DNA from 4 places in the Streptomyces sp. NPDC048506 genome. Region 2 is predicted to be linked to each of the others. Evidence: riboswitches for the same ligand, from Rfam matches in the RefSeq annotation. Region 2 holds a riboswitch; each other region holds the start of a gene.
What was found. Region 2 has a riboswitch for cobalamin ahead of metE (5-methyltetrahydropteroyltriglutamate--homocysteine S-methyltransferase). Riboswitches for the same ligand answer to the same signal wherever they lie in the genome.

Region 1 (6,948 bases), on a different contig from region 2:
CCCGCCGAAGGCATCGCCCCATGGCACCAGCCCCAACTCCGCGTCGTACGCGGCCAGACAGGCCCGCGCCGCCTCGTCCCTCAGCTCGCCCGCCGCCTCGTGGCCACCTGGCCCGGCGGCCAAAGCGGTGCCGTACCAGAACACCAGGCCGCGCGTGGCCGTGTCCTGCTCGACCCAGTACCGCAACCGCTGCGTGCAGTCGGCCGCGGCCTTCCGGTGGTCCGGGTCGCCCGAGGACAGCGCACGCAGCCACAACAGTCCGGCCCAGAAGCCGCCGGTCCACGAACCCCGAGCGGTGGTGGTCCAGGACCCGGTGTCCGGGTCCGCGTACAGGGGGAAGCGCGGACCGACCTCGTCCGCCGTCACCGAGACCCGCGCCAACAGGGACGCCAGCGCCCGGTCGGCCCAACTCGCCTCTCCTGACGGCGTGTTCATTACGCTCATCCCGGCTCCCCGCGGCGGCGCGACATCAGCGGTACGGCGACCATCGCCGCCGCCACGAACTCGGCGGCCACCAGGAGCCATCCCGGTACGTAGCCGGAGGCCGACACCAACGCACCGAACAACGGCGGGCCCACCGCGAACCCGGCGAAGAAGCCCGCCGAGACCAGCGCCGAATCCTGCCCGGCACGCCCCGGAGCCGCCCGTTGCATCACCAGCACCATGGACACCGCATTTGCCGACACCGCGAACGATCCGAGGGTGATCGCGGCCACCCACACCAGCGGATGCGCCAGGACCGCGGCGGCGAGGAGCAGCGCCGCGCCCACCGCCCCGGCCGCCAGCAGCGCGGGCATCGCCTCGGCCCGCCCCGGCCGCCCCGCCGCACGCGACCACCCCACGCGCCCGCCTATGCCGGCGACGCCGAGAACGGCTACGAGTGCGGCGGCCGTGGTGGGGGAGAGGCCCAGCCGCTGCGAACCGAACAACGCCAGGTACGTATTGACCGAGGCGATACCGCAGCCGAGCAACAAGGAGAAGACCGCCAGCCGTTTCGTCACACCTCGCGAGGAGGACGGTGGGCGCTGGCCGGGAGCCGTCGCCGGCGCGTCGGGCGGCAGTGCGAGAGCGGCCCACCCCGCGGCCAATGCCGCCGTGCCCGCCGCCGTCCACACCGCACCGCGCCAGCCCACGCCCACGGCCAGCAGTGACAGCGGCAGCCCCGCCACGAAGGCGCCGAACTGCACTCCGGACTGCTTGAGCCCGGTGACCCCACCCCGCCGCTCGGCCGGAACGACGGCCAGGATCACCTTGTTGGTCGCCGGATTGGCCAGGGCCTGCGGCAGACCACCGAGCGCCACCGCGGCCAGCAGCATCCCCGCCCCCGGAGCGGCCCCGATCAACGTCAACGAGACCCCGGCGAGCAGCAACAGCACCACCAGACAGCGCCGCGGCCCGACCCGGTCAACCAACCGCCCCGCCACCGGCGACAGCAGAGCCGCCGCACCGAACCCGGCCGTGGTCGTCAGCCCCAGCACCGTCCGCGAGATGCCCAGCTCGCCGATCAGTCGCGGCCCGAGCGCCCCGATCAGGAAGAGCTGCATCATCGAGAAGGCCATCGCGCTCGTCAGCAGGACGGTCACAGCCGGGCCCGGCCCTCGCGACCCTGTTATGTCGCCGTCGGGTCCGCCGGCCTCCGCTTCTGTCTCCGCCCCTCGCTTCACTCGCACCGCAGCAGCCCTCCCGAGACGCCGGCCCGCGACCCCTCCATGGGGCCCGCCCCAGTCAGTCGTATGGGCCGGGTCGCCAGTTCCCGGTCGCCGGCCGACCGCAGGCTGGTCGTTCTTGTCAGCACCGCCGGCGGCTGAAGGTGACGCTTTACGCAGGCCATGGTCGGCATTCGGCCACCCCCTGTCCGAAACCGGTGGGGCGCCTTGTCATGATGTCGGTGCCATGCCTGTCACCGCTGCGCTGCGATATATCCGGGCCGCGGTGTTCGCCGCGGTCTGCGTCGTGTTGTCCGCGACAGGGCATGCCGTGATGTCCGGTCCTGCGCTGCCAGGGTGGACGCTCGCGGTGGCTTCGGCGGCGACTCCGACGCCGTCGAGCACTTCATACGCACCTCCCACCGCTGCGAGATCCGCCACGCCTCACGCGTCGTCTGCTCCGACGGCCTCGACCTCGACGGTCCCTCCGCCGCCACACCCATCGGCATGGGCTGCCACGTCTGCGAACGCTTCGACGGCTCCCAGCGCGCTGCACCGGCCCTCGGTCGCCCTCTGAAGATCGACCAGAACAGCGGCACGTTCGTGCCGTATCCGGTGGCGGACCGCCCGGCGTGACGGCGCCGCGGAGCACAGGAAGTAGGGCCGGCTCCCGTTGCGGTTACCCTGGCGTGGCAGCTGGTTCGCCCCGTCAGCCAGGCGGGCGTGTCGTAAGAGGGAACCCGGTGAGAGTCCGGGACTGCCCCGCAGCGGTGAGCGGGAACGACCGCCGTCATACGCACTGGGCCCGCATTCGGGCCCGGGAAGCGACGGCCAGTAGATGCCTGGTACGTACGACTCGTACGTGCGGGAGGCGTGCCCGCGAGTCCGAATACCTGCCGCTGCCCGTACGCCACGGGGCGTGCGGTGATCTCGGCGGCTCGACGGAGGCCGGCGGATCCGGGCACACGGTGTGCCCCTCCGTCACCGCTTCCTTCGCGCCCCGGGCCTGCTTGCCGCGACTCGCGAAGGAGAGTTGACGTGGCCGACCGAACCGTCACCCTGCATTCCGCTGCCAAGAAAACACCGGCTGATTCCCGGGTCACACTCGCGCACATCATGAGCGAGCACGACACCAACCTCTACGGCACCATCCACGGTGGCGTCGTGATGAAGCTCATCGATGACGCAGCCGCTGCCGCCGCCGGGCGCCACGCCGATGGCCCGGCCGTGACCGTCTCTGTCGACCGGATGACCTTTCTCGCCCCCGTGCGCGCCGGCGATCTGCTCAGCGTGCACGCCGAACTCGAACGCGCCGGCCGGACATCGATGACGGTGGTGGTCCGTGTGACGGCCGAGCGCTGGAACGCCGCCGGCCCCGTCGCCGAAGTGGCCACCGGCCGACTCACCTTCGTCGCGATCGACGCCGAAGGCACGCCCCGCCCGGTTCCCGCTCTTGACGACGGCGGGACGAACGCGCGTGGAGGCCAACTCGCCTAGCGACGTGCGCACGGGTGGTTCTGTTCGCGAGAAGCTCGTGAACAGAACCACCCGTGCCACCAGAGTGCCAGCAGGGTCCGGGCCAAAGCGGTGAGCTGGTACTCGACCTGCAGTGGCGCCTCAGGATGTGCGTGCCTTGCCACCAGTCCGTCGAACGACGACGAGGAGTAGCTGTTGGCCTTCCTCGGCTTCCCCGCCGAGCACTGGATCCATTTGCGCACCACGAACCCCATTGATTCCCCATCTCCACCGTGCGGTCGCGGACCAACGTCACCCGCGGGGCCGGCTCCCGCACCGCCGCCCTGGCCATGGTCTTCAAGCTGGTGGAGTCCGCCCAGCGGCGGTGGCGGGCGGTGAACGCGCCTCACCTGGTCGCGTCTGTCCGGGCAGGTGCACGCTTGGAAGTCGTACACCAGCGGTCGACGTACAGCACTGATTGGTGCGCGGCCGGCGCTGACAGGTCTCGCTCTTGGCCATCGACGAAGCCCGACCGTCGGTTAGGTCCCGGGTCGGCCCCGGGCCGCCCCCAGACAGAATCGGGGATGAAGCTGCTCTACAGAGCTGGACACCCCGGAAGTCGACCGCGCATCCAAGATGCTAGCCAGGGCCACTGACAACCCACCCTGCGAACGCGGCAGCCCTCGGCCCTGTTCCGCTCACCCCCTCACCCCCGCACCACAAGCGCACCAGATCGAGCGGGGAACAGCGGGGAGCCGGTGAAAGCAGCCCAACCCGACTGAGCCACGATCCGACCGATCGCCCACGTCAAGGCTGACCTGCGCCGATGCGGATCAGAACCTGCCTGGCCGGCGGATATCCACCTTTCACGGTCTTTCAGGTTCATGCCGTCTTACACAGCCGATTCTCCCCAGATTCTCCCATCGTGGCCACGCTCACGTGGTGCACGTCTTTGACAGTGCCTTGGCCGGCTGGCCGGTGGTCGAGCAGCCGGGCGGCGATCACAGCGGACCGGGGCATGTGGCGCTGGGCGGCGACGGATCGGGCCGTCTCAGGGCCATCACTCGTGGAGCCGCTCTCACTGGACGGGGAAGATCGCGCACGTGGTGGTGGCGTGTGCGTACACCTTCCCGTCGTCGACGCCGACCACCTGAGCCTCGGCGGTGCCGAGCGTGCGCCCGACGTGGACGGCGGTGCCGGTCGCCCGGAGCTTTCCGGTCCGCGCGGTCACCGGCCGGATGAGATGCACGTTGAGCTGTGCGGTCGTGTAGCCCGTACCGGCGGGCAGGCGGCTGAAGACCGCGGAGCCGAGCGCCGAGTCCAGCAGGGTGGTCAGGTAGCCGCCGTGCACGGTGCCCATCGGGTTGTACAGGTGCTCGCCGGTTCCGCCCTCGAAGACCGCCCGGCCGGGCTCGGCGTCGACGAGCGTGAAGCCGAGCGTGTGCGAGATGGGTGCCTGCGGCGTACGGCCCTCGATGATCGAACGCAGGAAGTCCAGGCCGGAAGGAGCGGTGGTTTCGGTGTTTTCGCTGCTCATGGCAGTAACGCTAGATCGCTTCCACGCCAAGACAAGTACGGATTCTGGACCGCTACCGTGGGCTGCATGAGTGGATACGGGCAGTTCTGCGCGGTCGCCCGCGCGCTGGAAGTCCTGGGTGAGCGGTGGACGCTGCTGGTCGTACGGGAGCTGCTGCTGGGCGAGCGGCATTTCAACGACATCCGCCGGGGTCTGCCGCGCATCTCACGGACCATGCTCTCGACGCGCCTGAAGACCCTGGAGAAGGCCGGGATCGTGTCACGGGAGGACGGCGGCTACCGGCTCACCGAGGCGGGCGAGAATCTGGCGCCGGTGGTGCGGGAACTGGGCGGCTGGGCCATGCACTGGGACCGGCGCGGCCTGCGGCCCGAACACCTCGACCCCGATGTCCTGGTGTGGGACATCCGCCGCCGTACCGTGACCGAGCACCTGCCGGAGCGGCGGACCATCGTCGAACTGCGCTTCCGCGGAACCGAGGGCGGGCCGTACTTCCTGCACATCGCCCGGCCGCAGGTCGACCTGTGCACTGACGACGGCGGCTTCGAGGTGGCCTTGCGAGTAGACGCCGACCTGGAGGCACTGACCCGCTACTGGCTCGGTGAGACACCATGGGCCCCGCTCCTGCGCTCAGGAGCCGTCACCTTGACCGGACCGAGCACGCTGCGACGGGCCTTCCCCACCTGGTTCTCCGGCTACCTGCTCCGCGCCACGCCTGCCACGGTCCCACACCGCGGTCGTGCTCCCATCGCCGGACAGCAGCTGAACACCGCGGTGGAGGACGGCGGGTGAGCGAACCCGGCGGCCGCGTTTGCGGCTGAATCCCCTTTGCGGACCGGTCAGTTCATTGCCTGGGGGCCAAGTGGGTGTTGATGCGGTCGACCGTGCCCTCAAGGACGGGTACGGGGCGCTGCCCACCGACGCGACGGCGCCCTCCGTATGGCCGGCGGGCGCCGTCCGCGTGATCAGGGCCGTCAGGGAAGCTGGAGTCCGGCAGCAGCGAGATCTGCCGCTGGACTCCGTCGTCACCGCCCAGTGCGGCATAGCTCGGGAGCAGCTTCTCGCAGAGTGCGGCGAGTTCGGCCTTCGGCTGCTTGGTCTTGAACGCGTAGTACTGGAAGGGCGGTCCGGCGTTGACGGACGGCTGCCCCTTGACGAGCGGTGTCCGCACCAGGAGCTCGCAGACCGGGTACAGCAACCCCTGCATCACAGCTATGAAGCTGCGTTCGTAGGCGTACCGGTCGCTCTGCGTGAACAGGTCCTTGTCCTGTGCGGGGTCGTGCACCTGCATGGGCGTCTGGTAGATGGCGTCCAGAAGCGCCAGGACGTAGCAGTAGACGGCGTTGGAGAACTCCATCAGGTCCTTGACGTTCTGGTCCGCCTTGACGGTCTTCAGGTCCGGGTCGTCGAGCACCGGCCAGATGACTTCGGCGTCGTCGATCGTGTACTTCTGCTTGCCGGTGTCGTCACAGACGACACCGATGCCGTCGAGGCCCTTCGCGATGTCGGAGAACTTGGTGTAGTGGGACGCCTGCCACTTGCCGATGTCCTGCGGCGGGTGGTCGTCCGTGCGCACGATCGGGTCGGGGAGCAGGCCCTTGTCCTCGGGAGCTCCCTCGCCCTGCTCGACGATGATCTGCATCGCCTGGATCGCGGACGCCTCGTCCACGATGAGCCGCGGCTGGTCGGAGCCGCCGTTCTGGTTCCAGTAGGCCCGGTGGTACTGGAACTTCCACAGGTCCTTCTTCGCCCTGGCCCAGTCGATGGTCGAGCTGAGGTTGTGGATGCCCCGTTCGATGCGCGCGTAGAACTCGCCGAGGGAGTGGTACGGCTCGATCTCGCCGAGAGCGGCCCCCGGAGGGGTGGCCGGCAGCTCGATCTGCATGAACGTGTTCCTGACCTGGTCGGTGGAGAGCTTCCGCAGCCGCATGGGCAGCTCGGGCTCGCGTTTGAGCATCACGCCCGGGTAGGTGGGGATGACCTTCGGGTCGTAGAGCCGGAAACTCGTGTCCCCGACCGCAACCGATTCCTTCGTGGTCACGGTGAATCATCCTCCGATGCCGATGCCGATGCCGATGCCGGTGGGGAAGTTGGGGGATGCGAAGAAGAGACGTGCAGTCGCGCGTACGCCCCCGGGCTCAGCTCCCGGGTGACGACCGTGAAGTGCCGTCGGGTCACGGCGAGATGGACGGTTCGCTGTGCGGGCGGATCCGGTTCCTCGCCCCGGTGCACCGCGGCCAGGTACGCGTGGACGGGCGCGCAGACCCGCAGCAGCCGCAGGGGCGGCGACGGGGTCGTGCCGTCCTCGGTGCC
Region 2 (6,948 bases):
TCGACCACGACTGGGCGGGCGGCCACAAGGCGTTCAACAACGGCAAGTACGACCAGTGGGTGCCGGCCAAGTCGGAGCGCACCATGGCGTATCTGACCCGCAAGGACATCCCGTTCCACTACGCCCTCGCCGATGCGTTCACCATCTGCGACGACTACCACTGTTCGTTCATCGGGGCGACCGACCCCAACCGCTACTACATGCTGTCCGGGCACGTCGGCAACGACGGCAAGGGCGGCGGTCCGGTCCTCGGCAACCAGGAGGCGGGGTACGACTGGACCACGTACGCCGAGCGCCTGGAGCAGGCCGGGGTGTCCTGGAAGGTCTACCAGGACATCGGCGACGGCCTGGACGCGAACGGCCAGTGGGGCTGGATCGACGACGCCTACCGGGGCAACTACGGCGACAACTCCCTGCTCTTCTTCAACCAGTACCGCAACGCCAAGCCCGGCGACCCGCTCTACGACAAGGCCCGCACCGGCACCAATGCCAAGGCCGGCGACGGCTACTTCGACGTGCTCAAGGCCGATGTGAAGGCCGGCAAGCTCCCGCAGGTCTCCTGGATCGCCGCGCCCGAGGCGTTCAGCGAGCACCCCAACTGGCCGGTGAACTACGGCGCCTGGTACATATCGCAGGTGCTGGACGCGCTGACGTCCAACCCCGAGGTGTGGAGCAAGACCGCCCTGTTCATCACCTACGACGAGAACGACGGTTACTTCGACCACATCGTGCCGCCGTACGTCCCGTCCTCCGCCGACCAGGGCAAGTCGACCGTCGACACGAGCCTGGACTACTTCCCCGGCAACGCCAGCTACGCCGCCGGCCACTACGGCATGGGCATGCGCGTGCCGATGATCGTGGTCTCGCCGTGGAGCACCGGCGGGTACGTGTGCTCCGAGGTCCTCGACCACACGTCGATCATCCAGTTCATGGAGAAGCGCCACGGGGTCAAGGAGCCGAACATCTCGCCGTGGCGGCGCACCGTCTCGGGCGACCTCACCGCCGCCTTCGACTTCGGCGGCAAGGACACCGGCCCGGCGGCCCTGCCGGACACCGCCGGCTACCAGCCGCCGGACCACGAGCGCCACCCCGACTACGTCCCGCACGCCCCCGCCAACCCGGCCCTGCCCAAGCAGGAGTCCGGCTCCCGCCGCACGCGCCCGCTGCCGTACGCGCCGCTGGTCGACGGCTCCGCGGACCCGGCGGCCGGCACGTTCACCCTCACCTTCAGCGGCGGCGACGCGGCGGGCGTCTGCTTCCACGTCCGCTCCGGCAACCGCACCGACGGCCCCTGGACCTACACCACCGAGGCCGGCAAGAAGATCTCCGACACCTGGAACTCGGCGTACTCCAAGGGCGCCCACGACCTGTCGGTGTTCGGTCCGAACGGCTTCCTGCGCGTCTTCAAGGGCCCCGGCAAGACCGCCGGCCCCGAGGTGACCGCCCGCCACGACAAGGCCAGCGGCAACATCAAGCTGACCCTGAAGAACGCGGGCAGCGCCGCCGCCAACCTCACCGTGACGAACGCGTACGGCGGCGCCGCGGAGACCTTCAAGGTGAAGGCGGGCGCCACCGTGGAGCACACGGTCGACCTGCGGGCCAGCAAGCGCTGGTACGACCTGTCGGTCACCTCCGACACCGACAAGACCTTCCTGCGCCGGTTCGCCGGCCACGTCGAGAACGGCCAGGCGGGCGTGAGCGACCCGGCACTCATCACCGGCTGACCGCCGGCGACGAGGTTCGCGCGCTCCCCCGCACCGCGGGGAACGGGGCGCCCGCCGATCCGGCGGGCGCCCCGTGGCGTCAGGAGGCCGCGTCCGGCAGGCCGGCGCGGACCTCCCGCGCCGCCGCGACCAGGTTCTCCAGCGCCGCGCGGACCTCGGGCCAGCCACGGGTCTTCAGCCCGCAGTCCGGGTTGACCCACAGGCGCTCGGCGGGGATCGCCTCAAGTCCCTTGCGCAACAGGCCCGTTGCCTCCGCGGCGCTCGGTACCCGCGGGGAGTGGATGTCGTAGACGCCGGGCCCCACCTCGCGGGGGTAGTCGGCCGCGGCCAGCTCGTCGGCGACCTGCATATGGGAGCGGGCCGCCTCCAGGCTGATCACATCGGCGTCCAGGTCGTCGATGGCCCGGACGATGTCGCCGAACTCCGCGTAGCACATGTGGGTGTGGATCTGGGTGTCCGGGCGGACGCCGCCGGTGGTGAGGCGGAAGGCCTCGGTGGCCCAGGCGAGGTACCCCGCGCGGTCGGCGGCGCGCAGCGGCAGCGTCTCGCGCAGCGCCGGCTCGTCCACCTGGATGACCGAACTGCCCGCCGCTTCGAGGTCGTCGACCTCGTCGCGCAGGGCCAGCGCCACCTGGCGGGCGGTGTCGCCGAGCGGCTGGTCGTCGCGGACGAAGGACCAGGCCAGCATGGTGACCGGACCGGTCAGCATGCCCTTGACCGGCCGGTCGGTGAGCGACTGGGCGTAGGCCGTCCAACGCACCGTCATCGGCCCGGGGCGGGCGACGTCCCCGGCGAGGACCGGCGGCCGGACGTAACGGGTGCCGTACGACTGGACCCAGCCGTGCTGGGTGGCCAGGTAGCCGGTGAGCTGTTCGGCGAAGTACTGGACCATGTCGTTGCGTTCCGGCTCGCCGTGCACCAGCACGTCCAGGCCGGCCTTCTCCTGGAAGGTGAGCACCTCGCGGATCTCGGCCGCGATCCGCTCCTCGTACCCGGCGGTGTCGATCCGGCCGGCCCGCAGCTCGGCGCGGGCGGTGCGCAGCTCGGCGGTCTGCGGGAACGAGCCGATGGTGGTGGTCGGCAGCAACGGCAGTCCCAGCCGGGCGCGTTGGGCGGCGGCCCGCTCGGCGTACGGCAGGGTCCGGCGACCGTCGGCCTCGGTGACGGCCGCGGCGCGGGCGCGCACCGCCGGGTCGTGGGTGAGTGCCGAGCCGGCCCGGGAGGCCAGCGCGGCGCGATTGGCGGCCAGTTCGGCCGCGATGGTGTCGGTGCCCCGGAGCAGGCCGCGGGCCAGGGTGACGATCTCCGTGGTCTTCTGACGGGCGAAGGCCAGCCAGCGGGCGATCTGCGGGTCGATCTCCCGCTCGGCGGTGGCGTCGAGCGGGACGTGCAGCAGCGAGCAGGAGGACGCGACGTCGACCCGGTCGGCGAGGCCGAGCAGGGTGCCCAAGGTGGTCAGGGACTTCTCGAAGTCGTTGAGCCAGACGTTGCGGCCGTTGACCACGCCGGCGACCAGGCGCTTGCCGGGGAGCCCGCCGACCGCCGCCAGATCGTCCAGGTTGGCCGCCGCGGATTCGGTGAAGTCCAGCGCCAGGCCGTCGACGGGCGCCTTGGCCAGTACCGGCAGCGCCTCGCCCAGCCGGTCGAAGTACGAGGCGACCAGCAGCTTCGGGCGGTCGGTGAGGGTGCCCAGGTGGTGGTAGGCGCGGGCGGCGGCGGCCAGTTCGGCGGGGTTGCGGTCCTGGACGAGAGCGGGCTCGTCGAGCTGCACCCACTCGGCGCCGGCCGCCCGGAGGTCGGCGAGCACCTCGGCGTAGACGGGCAGCAGCCGGTCGAGCAGCGTCAGCGGTTCGAACCCGGCGGCGACACCGGGCGCGGGCTTGGCCAGCAGCAGGTAGCTGACCGGCCCGACCAGGACCGGGCGGGCGGCGAGGCCGAGTGCGAGGGCCTCGGTCAGTTCGCCGACCTGCTTGGCGGAGTCCGCGACGAAGACCGCCTCCGGCCCCAACTCCGGTACGAGATAGTGGTAGTTGGTGTCGAACCACTTGGTCATCTCCAGCGGCGCCAGGTCCTGGGTGCCGCGGGCCATGGCGAAGTAGCCGTCCAGGGGATCGGCGGCCACCGCGGCACGGTGCCGGGCCGGGATCGCGCCGACCATCACGCTGGTGTCCAGGACGTGGTCGTAGTACGAGAAGTCGCCGGTCGGCACCTCGTCGATACCGGCCGCGGTGAGCTGCTGCCAGGCCGTGCGGCGCAGCCCGGCGGCGGTGGCCCTCAGGGCGTCCGCGTCGACGCGGCCCTTCCAGTACCCCTCGATGGCCTTCTTCAGTTCGCGGTGCTGCCCCTGCCGGGGGTAGCCGTGCACGGTGGCCCGTACTGCCGCGGCTGTGGACGTGCTGGTCACGGAACTCTCCTTCGCGAGCGTGCCTCTGTGGACCCCGGGACGGGGGAGGGCGCGAAGGGGTGGCCCACCGGGCGGGTCGCGGGTGCGCTGCCGCCGCCCGTGCCGCCTGGTGTGTCCGCCGACCCGCCCTCGAAGGTCACCGAGATCACCCCGCACACCGGTCGTGCGGGGGCACTGGCAGGTCTTCGGACTCGCGGGCACGTCCGCCAAGGGCGGATACCTACTGGCCGTCGCTTCCCAGGCCCGGACGGGCCCAGTGCGTGTGACGGCGGTCGTTCCCACTCACCGCTGCGGGGCAGTCCCGGATTTCCACCGGGTTCCCTCTTACGACGCACCTGCCTGGCGGGCAGGGCGAACCAGACGCAAGGGCCAGCCTAGGCGATGCCCTCCCGACCCCTGTAGGCCCTCCCCGGTGATCCGGTCACCCGCGCCGGGCACGCCTCGCGTTGGAGAGCGCTTCAACTCCTAGCGTGGTGATCACCTACCGAGCGAAGGGAACACCGTGCGCTACACACTGTTCGGCAAGACCGGCCTGCGGGTCAGCGAGCTGAGCCTGGGGACCATGACCTTCGGCGAGGAGTGGGGATGGGGCGCGGCCAAGCACACCAGCAGCCGGATCCTGGACGCCTACGCCGACGCCGGCGGCAACTTCCTCGACACCGCCAACAACTACACCGACGGCGCCGCCGAGCAGTTGCTCGGGGAGCTGCTCGAAGGCCGCCGGGACAGCTTCGTGCTGGCCAGCAAGTACACCTGCGCGACCCGTAAGGGCGATGTGAACGCGGCGGGCAACCACCGCAAGAACCTGGTCCGGTCGGTGGAGGCGAGCCTGGACCGGCTGCGCACCGACCACCTCGACGTGCTGTGGGTGCACGCCCGGGACAACTTCACCCCGGTCGACGAGCTGATGCGGGCGCTCGACGACCTGGTGCGCTCGGGCAAGGTGCTCCACCTGGGCGTCTCCGACTGGCCGGCCTGGGAGATCGCGCAGGCCAACACCCTCGCCGAGCTGCGCGGCTGGAGCGCGTTCGCCGGCTCGCAGCTGCGCTACAACCTGCTGGAGCGGACACCGGAGCGGGAGTTGCTGCCGCAGGCCCGCGCCTTCGACCTGGCCGTACTGGCGTGGGCGCCGCTGGCGGCCGGCAAGCTCACCGGCAAGTACCGCCGCGGCGAGACCGGCCGGCTGGACGTCACCGGCAGCCACACAGGGGACCACAACGAGGACGAGACCCTCACCGCGGTACTGGAGATCGCCGAGCAGGGCGGCTGGAGCCCCGCGCAGGTGGCGCTGGCGTGGCTGCGCAGCCGGCCCGGCAACGTCATCCCGATCATCGGCGCCACCAAGGAGAGCCAGCTCGCCGACAACCTCGCCGGCCTCGACGTCGAGCTGGACGGGGCGGCGCTGGCACGGCTGGACGCGGCGAGCGCGGTGCCGCTGGGCTTCCCGCACGACTTCCTGCGGCAGCCCGGCATCACCGAGAACGTCTACGGCGACCGCTGGGCCGACATCGAGGACAAGCGCTCCACCTACCGCCGCACGGTGCACGAGGTCCGCTGACCCGGCGCAGCCCGCCGGGAGCCGGAGCGTCGAACGCCGCCGCCCGGATGCCGGGCGGCGGCGTGCGCTCAACTCCCCGGTCGGGGGCCTACTTCAGGGCGCTGCGCTGCTGCCACTGCTGCCAGGTCTCCTGCCAGACCTCCAGGCCGTTGCCGACGTCGGTCTTGTTGGGGTTGGTGGTGCCCTTCACCTCGACCGTGGAGCCGATCGTCAGGAAGTCGTAGACCTTCTTGGCGTCCGAGGTGGTCATGCCGAAGCAGCCGTGGCTGTTGTTGACCACGCCGAGCGACTTGTTCCACGGGGCGGAGTGCAGGAAGGTCCCGGAGGCGGTGAGGTGGGTGACCCACTGCGAGTCCAGCATCCACTCGTCGCCGTGGCCGATGGTGGCGGAGTCCATCGTCTCCGCCGCGTTCTTGCTGCGCACGGTGTGCACCCCACCGCGGGTCGGGTCCTGCGGGGAGCCCGCGGAGCCGGTGATGCTGCCGACGTTCTTGCCGTTCTCGTACATGGTCAGGGTGTGCGAGGGGACGTCGATGACGGCCTTGCGGTCGGCGCCGACGGTGAAGCCGAAGGTGTAGTCCCGGGCGAACCAGCCGCCGGCCGTCCCGGAGTTGATACCGCCCAGCGCGCCGTTCACCGAGACCTTGGTGCCGGCCGGCCAGTAGTCCTTGGGCCGCCAGTCGATCCGGTCCTTGCCGGACCAGTCCTTGACCCAGCCCCAGGAGCCCTCGACCTTCGGCTGGGAGGTGACCTTCAGTGCCTTCTCGATCTCGGCGCGCCGGTCCTTGGCTATCGGGTGGTCGAAGAGGATCGATATCGGCATGCCGGTGCCGACGGTCTGGCCGCCGCCCGGGGTGTTGGTGAGCTTGTTGACCTTGTCGGCCTGCTCCGTGGTGAACGTCGAGGTGGCGGAGGACTCCTTGCCCTGCGTCGACTTCGCGGTGGTCTTCACGGTGTAGGTGGTCTGCGGCCGGACCTTGCCGTCAGAGGTCCATGAGGCGCCGCCGCCGGCCAGCCGCCCGGCGACCTTGGCGCCCTTGTCGTCCTTGACCTCGACCGCGGTGAGCTTGCCGCCGGAGGCCCGTACGGATATCTCCGAGCCGAGCTTGACGGACTTGCTGCCCGCGGACGGGGTGACGGTCACCTTCGCCGCCGGCGCGTCCTCCTTCGCCGCGTCGGTGCCGCCGTCGCACGCGGTCATCAGTCCGGCGGCCGCTATCAGGGCGGGTATGAACCGGGCGGGGTGGCGTCGGAGTGCGGCG
Region 3 (6,948 bases), on a different contig from region 2:
CGCGGGGCTCACCGCGTTCAGCAGCAGCGCCAGCCGCAGATCGTCCATGCCGACCACCGCGGTGAAGGGGTACTGCGGGGTCGTGTTGTGCGCGGTTGTCATGCTGTGTCGTCCTCCACGTCGCCGTCGGCTCCCCGGTCCGTCCGTTGCGTACCCCTCATGGCGCCCCCGGAGGCACGAACGCCAGTCCCTCCGGCACCCCGTCCTCGATCAGCCGCAGCAGGGCGTCGGTGTCCGCGTGTTCCTCGATCAGGTCGCCCAGCCGGTCCAACTGCTCCTCGCGCAGCGTGCCGAAGCTGGTGTCGGGGGCCGGGACGAACGCCCGGCCCGCGTCGGCCGCGACCCGCCGCAGGAAGGCCCGGCGGAAGGCGTCGCTCTCCAGGGAGCCGTGCCAGTGCGTGCCCCACACGGCGCCCACCCGGCAGCCGTCGAGGCCGTCGCCCCGGTCATCGGACATGAACGCCTCGGCCCCGCCGGTCACTTCGGCGACACCGTGGTGGATCTCGTAGCCCTCCACCCGCTCGCCCAGCGCCCTGCCGACGGGCCGGGCGAGCGTCTTCTCGGCCGCGAACCGGACCCGTACCGGCAACAGGCCGAGCCCCTCGACCGTGCCCGCCTTCGACTCGACGTCGTCCTCGATGCGCTCGCCCAGCATCTGGAAGCCGCCGCAGATGCCCAGCACCGGGCGGCCCTCGGCGGCCCGGCGGGCGATCGCCGCGGCCAGTCCGCGCTCGCGCAGCCACCCGAGCGCCCGGACGGTGCCCCGGGTGCCCGGCAGCACCACCAGGTCGGCGTCGGCCAGCTCCTCGGGCCGGTCCACGAACCGCACCACCACGCCCGGTTCGGCGGCCAGCGCGTCCACATCGGTGAAGTTCGACATCAGCGGCACCGCGCAGACCGCCACCCGCAGCACGTCCGCGCCGTGCGGGGGCGCCACCACGCTCTCGCGGACCGCGCCGCGCAGAGACACCCCCATCCCGTCCTCCTCGTCGATGCCGAGCCCGTGGGCGAAGGGCAGCACGCCCAGCGTGGGCCGACCGGTCAGGCCCCGCAGCATGTCCAACCCCGGCTCCAGCAGCGTCACATCGCCCCGGAACTTGTTGACGAGGTACCCGGCGACCAGCGCCTGGTCCTCCTTCGACAGCAGCGCGGTGGTCCCGAAGAACGACGCGAACACCCCGCCGCGGTCGATGTCGCCGACCACCACCACCGGTATCCGGGCGGCCCGGGCGATGCCCATGTTCACGATGTCGGTGCGCCGCAGATTGATCTCGGCGGGGCTGCCGGCGCCCTCGCAGATCACCGCGTCGTGCGTCCGCCGCAGCTCGGCCAGGCACCCGGTCACGGTGTCCAGCAACTGCTCCTGGCGCCCCGCGTGGTAGCCGCGGGCACTGAGCTCGCCCACCGGCTTGCCCAGCAGCACCACCTGGCTGCTGCGGTCGCCGCCCGGCTTGAGCAGGACCGGGTTCATCAGCGCGGTCGGCTCCACGCGGGCCGCGGCGGCCTGCATCGCCTGGGCCCGCCCGATCTCCTCGCCCTGGCGCGTCACGAACGAATTGAGCGACATGTTCTGCGCCTTGAACGGCGCCACCCGGACGCCCTGCCGGACCAGCCAGCGGCAGATCCCCGCCGTCACCACGCTCTTGCCGGCGTCGGACGTCGTGCCGGCCACCATCAGGCCACCGCCGACGCCCGCACCGGACGAGGCCTTCAACTTCCTGTTCACCGGGGTCCCTTCCCGCTCGCGCTGCCGCTCCGGTACCCGCTCGCACTGCGGTTCCCGCGCCGTGCCGCGGCCACCGCCAGCCGCCCCGCCACCGTCGCCGCCAGCGCCAGCGCGCTCACCCGTCGGGAGAGCCGCACCGCCCGCTCGATGTCGTCCGCGGTGGCCGGCCGCGCCGCGCCGTTGAGCACCGGGCGGTGCTCGACGCGCCCGCCGTACGCCAGCGTGCCGCCCAGCCGTACGCCCAGGGCGCCCGCGAAGGACGCCTCGACCGGGCCCGCGTTGGGGCTCGGGTGGGCACCGCCGTCCGCCCGCCAGGCCCGCAGCGCACCGCGCCGGTCCGGGCCGGCGAGCACGGTCAGTGCGGCGGTCAGCCGGGAGCCGGGCCAGCCGGCCAGGTCGTCGAGCCGGGCCGCGGCCCAGCCGAAGCGGCGGTAGCGCGGCGACCGGTGACCCACCATCGCGTCCAGGGTGTTCACCGCCCGGAACGCCACCAGCCCGGGCACTCCGCCGAGCGCGCCCCACACCAGGGCGCCCACCACCGCGTCCGAGGTGTTCTCGGCGACCGACTCCACCACCGCGCGGGCCATCTGCGGCCCGTCCAGCGCCTGCGGATCGCGCCCGCACAGATGCGGCAACCGCTCCCGCGCCACGTCCAGATCGCCCGCCGTGAGCGCACCGCCGACGGCCCGCGCCTCCCGGCCGAGCGAGGTGCCGCCCAGCACCGCCCACACCGTCGCCGCGGTCAGCGTGACCCGGGCGCCGCGGCGGCGCCCCACGGCGCGCTGCAACAGGGCGGCACCGGCGGCCGCGCCGCCCGCGCACAGCACGGTGTGCGCCGCCCCGTAGCCGCGGTGGTCGCGCCACAGCCGTCGCTCGACGGCGCCCGCGGCCCGGCCGAACGCGGCCACCGGATGGCCGCGCCGGGGATCCGCCGCGATCAGGTCGCCGAGGAAGCCGAGGGCCGCGCCGCACGCATATCCCGCGTGTTCGCCGCGCATCGGGTCAGGCCGCCGGCAGGGCGTGTCCGCACGGTCCCGCCTGGGCCGCGACGCCTGGGACGCCTGGCACGGCGCCTCGAACGGGCCCTGCGGCAGCGGGCATCGGGGCTCTCGAAGGGCAGCCGGGCATGGGCGTACGTCCTCACTCAGGGTCCGCGCCCTGGTTCGACGGAACGGCGACGAGAGTCTCCTGGCTCCCGGATCGGCGTGGCCTCCGGCCTTCCAGTCCGTACGGGTACGGACCGTGGCCCTCGTCGGAGGGACGCTCCCCGGTGACAGTGGCGGGACCGCGCCGGATTCTCACCGGACTTCCTCTTCTGTCGCCGATTGGCCCCGGCAGTCCACCACGCCCCGCGAATGCCCGTCAACTCACCCCTGACCTGCGGCGCTGCACCACGGCGGGCGCTGTGGCGGACGCCACAGGGTGGCTGTGGCGTCACAGACGGTTGCCCCTGCCCCTGATCCCACGTCACTATCTGGTGCACGGTGGCGACGGGGCCGCCGGAAGGGGGGCCGGGGGATGCCGGAGAGCGCCGATCGACATGAGGGTCGTCACGAGATCAGCATCAGGGTCACGGGGACGAACAATCCGCAGCAGGATCTCGACGACCTCCGGGCGTGGTTGGAGCGCGAACCCTGGCTGACCCGCCAGGAACACTCCTGGGAGCAGCGGCCGCACCCCGCCCCGGAGACCGGCCCGCCCGACGGACCCGATCTGGGTGACATGGCCGTGGGCGTGGACGACCTGATCCTGGTGATCGTGGGCGCGGTCGCCACCGAGGTCACCAAGGGGCTGAGCATCGCCCTGCGGGAGTGGCTGCGGCGCCGCAAGGAGGAGCGCGCCGCGGGCGAGGCGCCCGCCGTCGACGTCGGCACCGGCGGGGAGGTGCACACGGTCGGCGACACCACACGCCGCGATCCCGGCAGCCCGGCGCACGGGGGCGGCAGCACCGTCGAGGACTGAGCCGGATGTCCGAATACGACGCACGGGGAAAGCTCAACCGCGCGCTGCTGATCTGCGTCCACGACTACACCACCCTCACCGACCTGCCCGCGGTGGAGGACAACGCCGCGGAGCTCCGCCGCGCGCTCACCGGCACCGATCTGTTCACCGCCGACGAGGTCACGCTCTGCCGCCCCGAGGAGCCGTGGGAGCTGGTGCAGGCGCTCACCGCCGCCGCCGACGAGGCGCGCGGGCTGCTGCTGGTGCACTTCTCGGGCCACGGCTGGGTCGGCAGCGACGGCGGCGATCTCCAGCTGATGGTCGGCGCGTCGGTGCCCCGGCAGAGCCACACCACCGTCTCCTGGCAGGACATGGTCCTCTCCTGCCTCGACAACGCCCGGGCCGAGCGCATCGTGATCGTCCTGGAGTGCTGCTACTCCGGCAACGCCGACGGTGCCTTCCACTCCCGCCGCAAGCCGATGTCGCTGCTGATGGCCGCCCAGCCCAACCGCCGGATCTTCAGCGGCGACGAACCGGCCGGCGGCACGCTCTTCACCCGGGCCGTGGTGGAGGTCCTGGAACACGGCATCCCCGGCCGCCGGTTCGTCACCTTCGAGGACCTGGTGCGGGAGCTGCGGGTGCGGCTCGCCGACGAGCGGACCCCGATGGGTGACGTGTGGGAGCCGCGGTCGGCGAAGCAGAACACCGTCGACGACGTCGTCCTGACCTTCGCCACCCCCGAAGTGCGGCTGCCGACCCCGCCGCGGGTCCGCTTACGCCGCTGGTTCAACCAGCACCTCCGGCCCCGGCTGCGGCTGCTGCTGGCCCTGTGCACGGTGCTGGTGCTGGCCGCCGCCGGGCTGGTCGCCCTCCAGGTGCTGCGCCCGCTGCCGGACTGCCCGCCCGCCCTGGAGCTGCGGCTGCTGACCGCCCCGGAGGCCGAACCCGCCCTGCGCCAGGCTGCGTTCGACTACGAGATGTCCGAGCTCAACACCCGCCCGCTGCCCGGCGAGGGCGACCTGCCGCGCGGCTGCCGGCGCGCCCAGATCACCGTCTACTCCGCCGCCAAGGACCAGGTCGACCAGGGCTTCGCCGCCGCCGACCGCTGGCAGGGCGAGGCCAAGGGCACCGGCCGGGGCGCGTCCGACACCAAGGGCCCCGACCCTCTCTACCGGCCGGGGCCGCAGCCCGACCTGTGGATCCCCGAATCCACCGCCGACTACGAGGAGGCCCGCCGCGGGATGCCCCCGGCCGGCTCCCCGGCGGCCCTGCACAACACCGGCCCGGTCGCCTACAGCCCACTGGTCGTCGGCATCCCGGCCACCAAGCGGCTGGACGACGTCGAACCGGTCGGCGCCTCCTGGCGGGACCTGCTCGCCGGCACCGACAGCGCCCACGGCGACCTGAGACTCCTCCGCCCGAGTCCGGTGCTGTCCGGCACCGGACTGCTGCACACCATCGGCCTCTACCTCGCGGGCGACGGCTCCGCCATCGGCCCGTCGGGCGACCCCGACCCGGCCCTCGCCGAGGGCGCCGAGCAGCGGCTGTCCGCACCGGGCAGCCAGTACGCGGGCAGCACCGAGCTGCTCTGCTCGCTGCGCCCGGCCGCCGGCCCGGACCGCCGGGGCGGCCCCGGCACCGGCCAGGGCGCCCACGCGGCGCCGCTGGTCTCCGAGAAGTCCCTCGCCGACTTCAACCTCGGCCACGCGATCGGCAGTTGCCCCGCCCAGGACGCCCCGCTCGCCCCCGGCGACCGGTACGCGGCGTACTACCCCAGGAACGTGCCGGCGCTCGACCACCCGCTGATCCGGGTCGACTGGCGCGGCACCACGGACGCCACCCCCAGGCGGGCCGCGGTCGACCGGTTCGCCGGCTGGCTGCGGGACCCGGCCGGCGGCCAGCGGACCCTCGTCGGGCAGGGCTACCGTCCGGTGACCGGCGGGGCCGGCGCGGACGGCGGCGGGCAGCCCGTGCTCCCGGCGGGCTCGCCGCTGCGGAGCAGCCGCGCGGGCGCCGACCTGGACGCCCCGGTCAACCGGTTCGCGGTCGGCCCCGGCCAGGTCGCCCGGGTGCTGGACGGCTACGACAAGGCCCAGAAGTCCAGCCGGCTGCTGATCCTGATGGACGCCTCCACGTCGATGGCCGACGGCGGCAAGCTGCCGGTGGCGCTCGCCGCGGCGGGCCGAGTCCTGGAGATGGTCGGCGACCGCCACACCTACGGCCTGTGGACCTTCCCGGACCGTGCGCACCCCGGCGACCGGGGGTCGGTGCGCCGGGTCGTCCCGCTCGGCACCGCCGACCCTGCCCGGGGCAAGACCGAGCTGGAGAGGATCGGCAGGGGAGGCCCGGGCGAGCTCGTCGACCACGGCGCCGCCATGGAGGAGGCGTTGACCGTCGCGGTACGGGAGATGAAGAAGTCGGCCGGCAGCAATCAGGCGATCGTGCTGATCCTCGACGAGGACGACGGCGGGCCGGGGCGCGCGGCGGGCGTCGAGCAGACCCTCACCGCGCTGCTGAAGGAGAAGCCCGCGGTGCCGGTGCTGACGCTGGTGATGGGCCGGACCGGCTGCGACACCTTCGCCCTTCAGGGGCTGGCCGGCGCGTCCCGGGGGCAGTGCGTACCCGGTGGTCCACAGGCGCCCGACCTGCTGGCCGGGCTGGTCGCCTCGATCGGCACGGCAGGCCGGGGGGACCGATGAGACGCTCCCGTGCGGGCTGGCCGGCCGCCCTGCTGTGCCTGTTGCTGACGGCGGCGGTCGGCGGCTGCACCGCGGGGCCGGAGCCCGGCCCGGAGCTGGGGCCGATCGTCGTGGCCACCGGTAGCGACCTGAGCAGCACCGGCGTCCGCCAGGAGCTCATCCGGGCGTTCGAGAAGCGCACCGGCCGCACGGTGCGGATCGTCAAGCTCCCGGACACCGCCGACGGCCAGCGCAGCCAGCTGCTGGCCGCGGGCCAGTCCGGCAACAGCGACTACGACGTCCTGAACCTCGACGTGGCCTGGACCGCGGAGTTCGCCGAGGCGGGCGTGATCCGCCCCTGGGACGCGCCCCTGGACGACGACTTCCTCACCAGCGTGGTCAAGACCGTCGACTACGACGGGAAGATCTGGGGTGTCCCGTTCAACAGCGACGCAGGGTTGCTCTACTACCGCAAGGACATCCTCGCCAGGTACGGCGAGTACGCCCCGCCGGCCAACTGGGGCCAGCTGAAGGACATGGCCCTCAAGGTGGCGCCCGCCTACAACCGCGACCTCGCGGCCCGGGCGAAGGACGGCAAGGTCC
Region 4 (6,948 bases), on a different contig from region 2:
AAGGACGGCCACCCCGATCTCGACCACCTCAACGGGATCGGCGCGAAGTACGGCATGGAGTACTACGTCTGACCCCGGGGCCGGCACACCACCGGCCGGCCGGCTCGACCCGCGATCGGGCACGATGGACGCACCATGGATCCCCGGCACCTCCTCTCCCGCGCCCATCGGCTGGCCGCCACCGCGACCCCGACCCGGCGCCGGCTGCTCGGCATCACCGGGCCGCCCGGCGCCGGAAAGTCCACCCTCGCCGCCCACCTGGTGGCCGAGCTGGCCGGCCGGGCGACGCTCGTCCCGATGGACGGTTTCCACCTCGCAGAGGCCGAGTTGCGCCGCCTCGGCCGGGCGGACCGCAAGGGCGCGCCCGACACCTTCGATCCCGCCGGCTACGCGGCGCTACTGGCGCGCCTGCGCTCGCCGGAGCCGGACACCGCCGTCTACGCCCCGACCTTCGACCGCCGCATCGAGGAGCCGGTCGCCGGCAGCATCCCGGTGGCACCGCATGTCCCGCTCGTCGTCACCGAAGGCAACTACCTCCTCCTCGACTCGGCTCCCTGGTCACGGATCCGCGGACTGCTCGACGAGGTCTGGTACGTGGACCTGGACGCTCCCGAGCGGGTCCGCCGGCTGGTCGACCGGCATGTGCGCTTCGGACGCCCGCGTGCCGAGGCCGAGCGATTCGTCCTCACCTCGGACGAGGCCAACGCCCGCGTCGTGGCGGCCACCCGCGACCGCGCCGACCTGGTCATCACCTTCTCCCCCGAAGCGGCTCCACGTCCGACGGAAGGGTGACCACTCAGAGCGACCACCCCCTTCCCAAATGACATCAGTGATGCCATCATGACATCATGAGTGTCAACGCGGAGGATGCCGGACGGAACGGAGGGAGGGGCGCCGGAGACCCGACGCCCACCCCCACCGAAGAACACACACCCACCGAAGAACCCAGGCCGCCCGAAGAACCGAGGCCCGCCGAAGAACCCACACCTGCCGCGGAGTTGCTGTACGGCGTCATCCGCCGCCTGTGGCCACTGCACCGCACGGTCGTCCGCGCAGTGGAGCGCGAGCTCCAGGCCACCGGCATGACCGCCGGCGAACACGCCCTGCTGGATGCACTGCGTACCGAAGGCCCGCGAACGGTCCCGCAGTTGGCGCGCTCGATGGACCTCGACAGACAGCCGGTGCAGCGTTGGGTGAACCACGCCGCGGAGCTGGACCTGGTCGTCACGGCCCCGAATCCCGCCCACCGCCGCTCGCCCCTGATCGAGCTCACCGCCCAAGGCGCGGAGGCGATACGCGGCATCCAGGAGTTCGAGGTGACGGAGCTGCGGCAGCGCCTGGCAGATCTGTCCACCGAGGACGTCCGCACCGCACTGCACGTACTCGACCGACTCGGCGAGGAGTTCCGGCACCTGGCGAACGGTGCGCGCATGTCGCCAAGCGAAACCGGCACTGACCACACTCCCGACAATCGCGATAGAAAAGACAGAAACCCCACTGACACCACCGGCGCTGCTGACCCCGCTCGCGCCCCCGGCAAAGGACGGTCCGGAGAATGACCCCGCCCATCACGGCCTGGTCCGAGATCGACAACGGCATCGTGCCGATCGACGACGGCGAGCTCTTCTACGAGACGGCGGGCTCGGGCCCCGCCGTGGTCCTGCTGCACGGCGGCATGCTCGACCAGCACATGTGGGACGAGCAGTTCTCCTGGTTGGTGAACTCCGGCCTCCGCGCGATCCGCTACGACTCCCGGGGCCACGGCCTGTCCTCCACGGTGGCCGGCGACTACGCCAACCACGACGACCTGTGCACCCTGCTGGACGCGCTGGACGTCCCCCACGCCGTCCTCATCGGGCTCTCCCACGGTGCACGGGTCGCACTCGACACCGCGATAGCCCACCCCGACCGGGTAACCGCCCTCGCGCTGGCCTCCCCCGGGATCAGCGGCCGTCCCTTCACCGACCCCTTCGTCCTGGAGCACATCGGGGAGCAGGTGGCGGCGATCGGCGCCCCGGACGGCGCGGAGCGCTACGTCGAGCACTTCCTACGGATGTGGGTGGACGGCCCGCACCGCGAACCGTCCGCCGTCCACCCCGGGTTCCGCGAGCGGATGCGCGCCTCGGCCGCGGCCAACGTCGAGGTGCATGCCGATGGCGTGGGCGCCGGGATGCCCCTGGAAGTCGGCGCGGCGGACCGCCTGGGCGAGATCGGGGTACCGACGGTGGTGTTCGACGGCGACCTCGACAGCTCGGACATCTCGGCCAACGCCCATGCAATAGCGCTCACGGTCCCCGGGGCCCGAAGAGTCCGCATACCGGGCGCCGCCCACATGGTCAACCTGGAGAACACCACGCTCTTCGACCACGAACTCCACGCATTCCTCTCCTCCTTGCACTGCTGACGCCTCCTCGCACTGCTGACGTCTCCTTGCCCTACTGACGCCGTTGACCGCCCTCCTTGGCCCGCCGGTGCCCGTGGCCACCGTCCACGACCTGGCTCTCTTCCGACCGGCCCGGCCGTGCACCACGGACGAACGGCGCCCGCCCGTCCCCTCCCGGTGAGCAGTTAGAGTGACCGGGCCGTGGTGTTCGGGAAGACCGGTGACGGACCTAGTGGTCCCAGTCCGGAGCGGCCCTCGCCACTGTGATCGGGGAGTTTCCAGCCCTTTCCGTATGCGCACGGCGCGCGTACGGCGCCACTGACCGCAGCCTGCGGCCGGGAAGGCGGGGGTGGGCGCGAGCGTCAGCGAACCCGTAAGCCAGGAGACCGGCCACGGCATCTCACGAACTGATCCACGAGGTGCTGGAGCGTGACCGGATGGCCCTGTCCACCGATACCCCGAACCCGACCACCCCTGTCGCCGTCGCGTTCCGCTGGCGCCGGCAGGACACCGTCCGTACCGCGGGCCTGATGGCCGTCATAGCCGGGCTGCACGTCGTCGCCTTCGGCGTGCTGTTCCTGCTCGTGGTCCCCCACCACTACTCCGTCGGCAGCCAGGTCTTCGGCGTCGGGCTCGGCATCACCGCCTACACCCTCGGCATGCGCCACGCCTTCGACGCCGACCACATCGCCGCGATCGACAACACCACCCGCAAGCTGATGGCCGACGGCAAGCGGCCGATCTCGGTGGGCTTCTGGTTCGCGCTGGGGCATTCGAGCGTGGTGGTTGTCCTCGCCGCGCTGATCGCCGGCGGTACCCGACTGGCCGGGACGCTGATGAACAACAGCACCCGCACCCACCAGCTGCTCGGCGTCATCGGCACCACCGTATCCGGCTCGTTCCTCTATCTGATCGCCGCGCTCAACCTGGTGGCGCTCATCGGCATCCTGCGGGTCTTCCGGGCAATGCGCGCGGGCCGATACGACGAGGCCGAGCTGGAAACGCACCTGGACTCACGCGGCTTCATGAACCGCTTCCTGGGCCGCTTCACCAAGTCCATCACCCGCCCCGGCCAGATGTTCCCGCTCGGCTTCCTCTTCGGACTCGGCTTCGACACCGCCAGCGAGGTGACGCTGATGGTGATGGCCGGCAGCGGCGCCGCGGCCGGCCTGCCCTGGTACGCGGTGCTGTGCCTGCCGCTGCTGTTCGCCGCCGGAATGAGCCTGTTCGACACCCTCGACGGCACGTTCATGAACTTCGCCTACCAGTGGGCGTTCTCCAACCCGGTGCGCAAGGTCTACTACAACCTCACCATCACCGGCCTGTCGATCGCCGTCGCCTTCTTCATCGGCACGATCGAGCTGGTGACCGTCCTCCACGACAAGCTCGCCCTCAACGACCCGCTGACCGGCTGGATCTCCGGCCTCAACCTCGACAACGTCGGCTTCATCATCGTCGGCCTGTTCGTGGTGGTCTGGGCCGCGGCACTGGCGTACTGGCGGGTGGCCGGAGTCGAGCAGCGCTGGGCGGTACGGGCCGAGCGGGCGAAGCCGGCTGCACATGGTGAGCCGGTACCGCAGGAGCACCCGGCAGCTGGGGCGACGCCGGACGCCTGAGGCCGACCGACCTCAGGTGGCCGAGCCGGCCGCGGCGCCCGTCACCAGGTCCGGGCCCCAGCGCTGCAACGCCACCGCCAGATCGAGCGGTCGCAGCCGGTCCGCCTCGTCGGGCCCCGGCCAGTCCTCCCGCGGGACCCGCCACATCACCTCGAACTCATTGCCGTCCGGGTCCCTGGCGTACAGGGACTTGGACACCAGGTGATCGCTGGAGCCGACGAGAGCCCCGCGCTCGGCGAGCTGCGCCTCGGCCGCGGCGAGCTCGCCGAGCGTGCCGACCTCCCAGGCCAGGTGGTAGAGCCCGACCCGCCCGGCCTCGGGCCCAGGCGCGTGCGACCCCACCGCGAACAGCCCCAGATCGTGATCGTTGAGCGAACCAGGCGCGCTGAGGAACGCGGCCCGCCCCGGTATCTCGACGTCCACCGTGAGCCCCAGAGCCTCGGTGTAGAACGCAACGGACCGCGCCAATTCGCGGACGTACAGCACCGCATGGTTGAGCCGTCGTACGGCCATGAATCCACTCCCTTATCGACTACCGCGACACCATCCGTGGCGCCACGCTCCTGACCTGCCTGCCGCTCCCGGCCCTGTCGCTCCCCCTCGCACTCCCCAGCACTCCTGCTCCCCAGCACTCCTGCTCCCCGGCGCTCTTGCTCTCCAGCTCTCCTGCTCCCTGCCCGGGGTCTCACGTCCGGACCAGCAACACCCCGCCGGCCATCACCGCGGCAAGCAGCAACGCGGCCACGCCGTACGCCAGCCGGTGCGCACGCAGACCGGGCAGGATGCGGTCGACGGCGTAACGCCCGGGGCCGGTCAGCGCCAGGGCCGCCGCACCGGCGGCGAGCAGCAGTTCGTACTCCACGCCCTTGGGTGCGAAGAATCCGCCGCCCCACTTCACGGCGAGCGCATTGATCATCGTGCCGACGACCGCCGCAGCGGCGAGCGGCGTCAGCAGCCCGACCACGAGCCCGAGCCCGCCGAGCGCCTCGCTCACACCGGCGACGACGGCCATGGCGCGGCCCGACGGGTACCCGCTCATCGTGAAGAACTGCCCGGTCCCGTCCAGCCCCGGCCCGCCGAACCAGCCGAACAGCTTCTGGGCGCCATGGGCCGCCATGGTCAGCCCGAGCACGAGCCGCAGCAGGAGCAGCCCGGTGTCATATCCGTGCAGAGCAGGCACAGGGCGCACCGAACCGCCGCCGCGCACGGACTCAAGGGTGCCGAGAGAGGACGTCATCAAGGACCTTTCCTGCCATCACTGACCAGCCGCCGCACCAGAACCGGCACACCGCCCGCCCCCGCCGAACCATTTACTTGAAGATTTACTTGAAACTTCAAGTCCGCGTTCCGACCATACACGCCACCTCCACCCCGAACAACAGCCCACCGACACCCCCGAACCCGACCCTCCCCCGCACACCAGTGACCCCCGGCCTGAACGAGCCGGAGGCCACTGACCTGACAATCCACCGCCAAGAACACCCAAGAATGCCCAAGAATGCCCACCCAACGAATGCGGACATCCAACCCCATAAGCCCCGAAAAAATCGAGCGCGGAAAGTTGCGCCACTTCACCCACGAGCACCGAACACTCCTGCCGGCGCCGACGCCACGAGCAGCCGTCACGGACAACCGTCATGGGCAGCCGTCACCAACTGCCGGGGCAAAAGCCTGGGACAGAGGCCAGGTACGAAAAACGGGGTACAGAAAACCGAAGACCCCAACCATGATTGATTCCGAAAAGCCCGCGCGGACCAGGGGAAACTACGCTCGGTAGTTCTCGCTGGTCCGCAGGGTTTTCCCGGTGTGCAGTGCCCTGGATGTGCCCGCCGAAGGCGCACTGCAGGAACCAGTCGGCGGGGCACCAACCGGGCCGGGCTGTCCGGGGATCGATCAGCCGAAGGGGTTGTCGGGGAAGCGGGTGGTGGAGGTTATGGGCCCTGCGGCGAGCGAGGGGGCTGCCGGGGCGATCGGGTTGGATTTCTGTGCGGGGACCGGGGCCGACACCTGTTCCTGCTTCACGCCGGGCGGCAGAAAGCAGGGAGTTTCCACGGAGAAGACAAGCGCGTTGCCGCGCCCGAAAGTTTCCACCGAGACAAAGAAGTTATCGCTGCCACCTTTGGCGTCCATGAGTGCCTGCGACGGCTCCTCACGGTAGCCACTGACCTTGTAGCCCTCGGCTTCGAGCTTCTTGCGCATGGGGCGCAGGGCCTTGCCATGCTCGTCCCCGTGGAGCTTGGCACGCACTGCGTAGGACAGGTCGAAACGGCCGTCATTGGCATGCTCGTGGTTTTCACCAAAACATTCGAAGAATTCCTTACTCACCGTTTTACCGTCGACCTGGAGGCCGTACTGACTGGCCAGTGAGGCGATCAGTTCGCGGGCCGAGCGTTCGGCTCCCTCTCTGCTCTTGACGGGTAGCGGATCGTTTTTCCCGGAGTCGGTCATACATCCTCCAGATGCGAGCAAGGCAACGAGTGTGAGCACGCTGATACGGACGGGGCGCCGGGTGCTGCCGGTCACCATTTCGGCCCCGTGGTCCCGGGTGGGTTGGGCTGCGGGTGCACGTGATACTCCCCCCTTGTAGGAGGCACTCCGGCGATGATGCGGCCCTGGTTGGCGAGGCTGTCACTGCGCTTGTCCCAATAGCCGCCGTGCCCCGAGGTGTCCACGTCGAAGACCTTGCCTCCGAACTCCTGGTCTGCGGGATTCTCTCCCAGGGTCTTGTCCGAGGCGACGGTGGAGACCATGTCGTCCGGTGCCCAGCCAGCCCAAACATGGTCCGGGTCCATCTGCAGGTCCTTGGCGTGGTCCACTGTCATTCCCGGGCTGCCAACCACAACGACATCGTCGGCATCGATGCCGTTGCCATGGGATGCGGCGTCGCCCACCACCGTCGAGCCGTAGCTGTGTCCCAGCACGGTCATATGGGCACGCTCGCCGGTGTGT

Region 1: another riboswitch for cobalamin. It lies ahead of AB0C96_RS14545 (acyl-CoA thioesterase); the one in region 2 lies ahead of metE (5-methyltetrahydropteroyltriglutamate--homocysteine S-methyltransferase).
Region 3: another riboswitch for cobalamin. It lies ahead of AB0C96_RS13185 (cobalamin biosynthesis protein); the one in region 2 lies ahead of metE (5-methyltetrahydropteroyltriglutamate--homocysteine S-methyltransferase).
Region 4: another riboswitch for cobalamin. It lies ahead of AB0C96_RS21510 (HoxN/HupN/NixA family nickel/cobalt transporter); the one in region 2 lies ahead of metE (5-methyltetrahydropteroyltriglutamate--homocysteine S-methyltransferase).

What each region holds. Positions count from the first base shown of each region.
Region 1 covers NZ_JBEZIX010000015.1:56,009-62,956, forward strand. Annotated here, with positions in the region: gene AB0C96_RS14530 (sugar ABC transporter permease) at 1-444, opposite strand, end outside; gene AB0C96_RS14535 (MFS transporter) at 441-1,583, opposite strand; partial or broken gene AB0C96_RS14540 (short-chain fatty acyl-CoA regulator family protein) at 2,073-2,282, shown strand; cobalamin riboswitch at 2,363-2,544, shown strand; gene AB0C96_RS14545 (acyl-CoA thioesterase) at 2,763-3,143, shown strand; partial or broken gene AB0C96_RS14550 (transposase) at 3,300-3,538, shown strand; gene AB0C96_RS14555 (PaaI family thioesterase) at 4,180-4,638, opposite strand; gene AB0C96_RS14560 (helix-turn-helix domain-containing protein) at 4,705-5,427, shown strand; gene AB0C96_RS14565 (ferritin-like domain-containing protein) at 5,480-6,676, opposite strand; gene AB0C96_RS14570 (DNA-binding domain-containing protein) at 6,673-6,948, opposite strand, start outside.
Region 2 covers NZ_JBEZIX010000014.1:72,675-79,622, reverse strand. Annotated here, with positions in the region: gene AB0C96_RS13855 (phosphocholine-specific phospholipase C) at 1-1,724, shown strand, start outside; gene metE (5-methyltetrahydropteroyltriglutamate--homocysteine S-methyltransferase) at 1,804-4,128, opposite strand; cobalamin riboswitch at 4,302-4,489, opposite strand; gene AB0C96_RS13845 (aldo/keto reductase) at 4,631-5,686, shown strand; gene AB0C96_RS13840 (Ig-like domain-containing protein) at 5,775-6,948, opposite strand, start outside.
Region 3 covers NZ_JBEZIX010000013.1:118,500-125,447, forward strand. Annotated here, with positions in the region: gene AB0C96_RS13175 (putative cobaltochelatase) at 1-102, opposite strand, end outside; gene AB0C96_RS13180 (cobyric acid synthase) at 158-1,675, opposite strand; gene AB0C96_RS13185 (cobalamin biosynthesis protein) at 1,723-2,724, opposite strand; cobalamin riboswitch at 2,908-3,041, opposite strand; gene AB0C96_RS13190 (hypothetical protein) at 3,245-3,688, shown strand; gene AB0C96_RS13195 (caspase family protein) at 3,694-6,366, shown strand; gene AB0C96_RS13200 (extracellular solute-binding protein) at 6,363-6,948, shown strand, end outside.
Region 4 covers NZ_JBEZIX010000025.1:100,453-107,400, reverse strand. Annotated here, with positions in the region: gene AB0C96_RS21530 (cupin domain-containing protein) at 1-72, shown strand, start outside; gene AB0C96_RS21525 (nucleoside/nucleotide kinase family protein) at 136-792, shown strand; gene AB0C96_RS21520 (MarR family transcriptional regulator) at 849-1,559, shown strand; gene AB0C96_RS21515 (alpha/beta hydrolase) at 1,556-2,404, shown strand; cobalamin riboswitch at 2,569-2,793, shown strand; gene AB0C96_RS21510 (HoxN/HupN/NixA family nickel/cobalt transporter) at 2,821-3,999, shown strand; gene AB0C96_RS21505 (VOC family protein) at 4,012-4,512, opposite strand; gene AB0C96_RS21500 (DoxX family protein) at 4,685-5,236, opposite strand; gene AB0C96_RS21495 (hypothetical protein) at 5,893-6,447, opposite strand; gene AB0C96_RS21490 (alpha/beta hydrolase) at 6,519-6,948, opposite strand, start outside.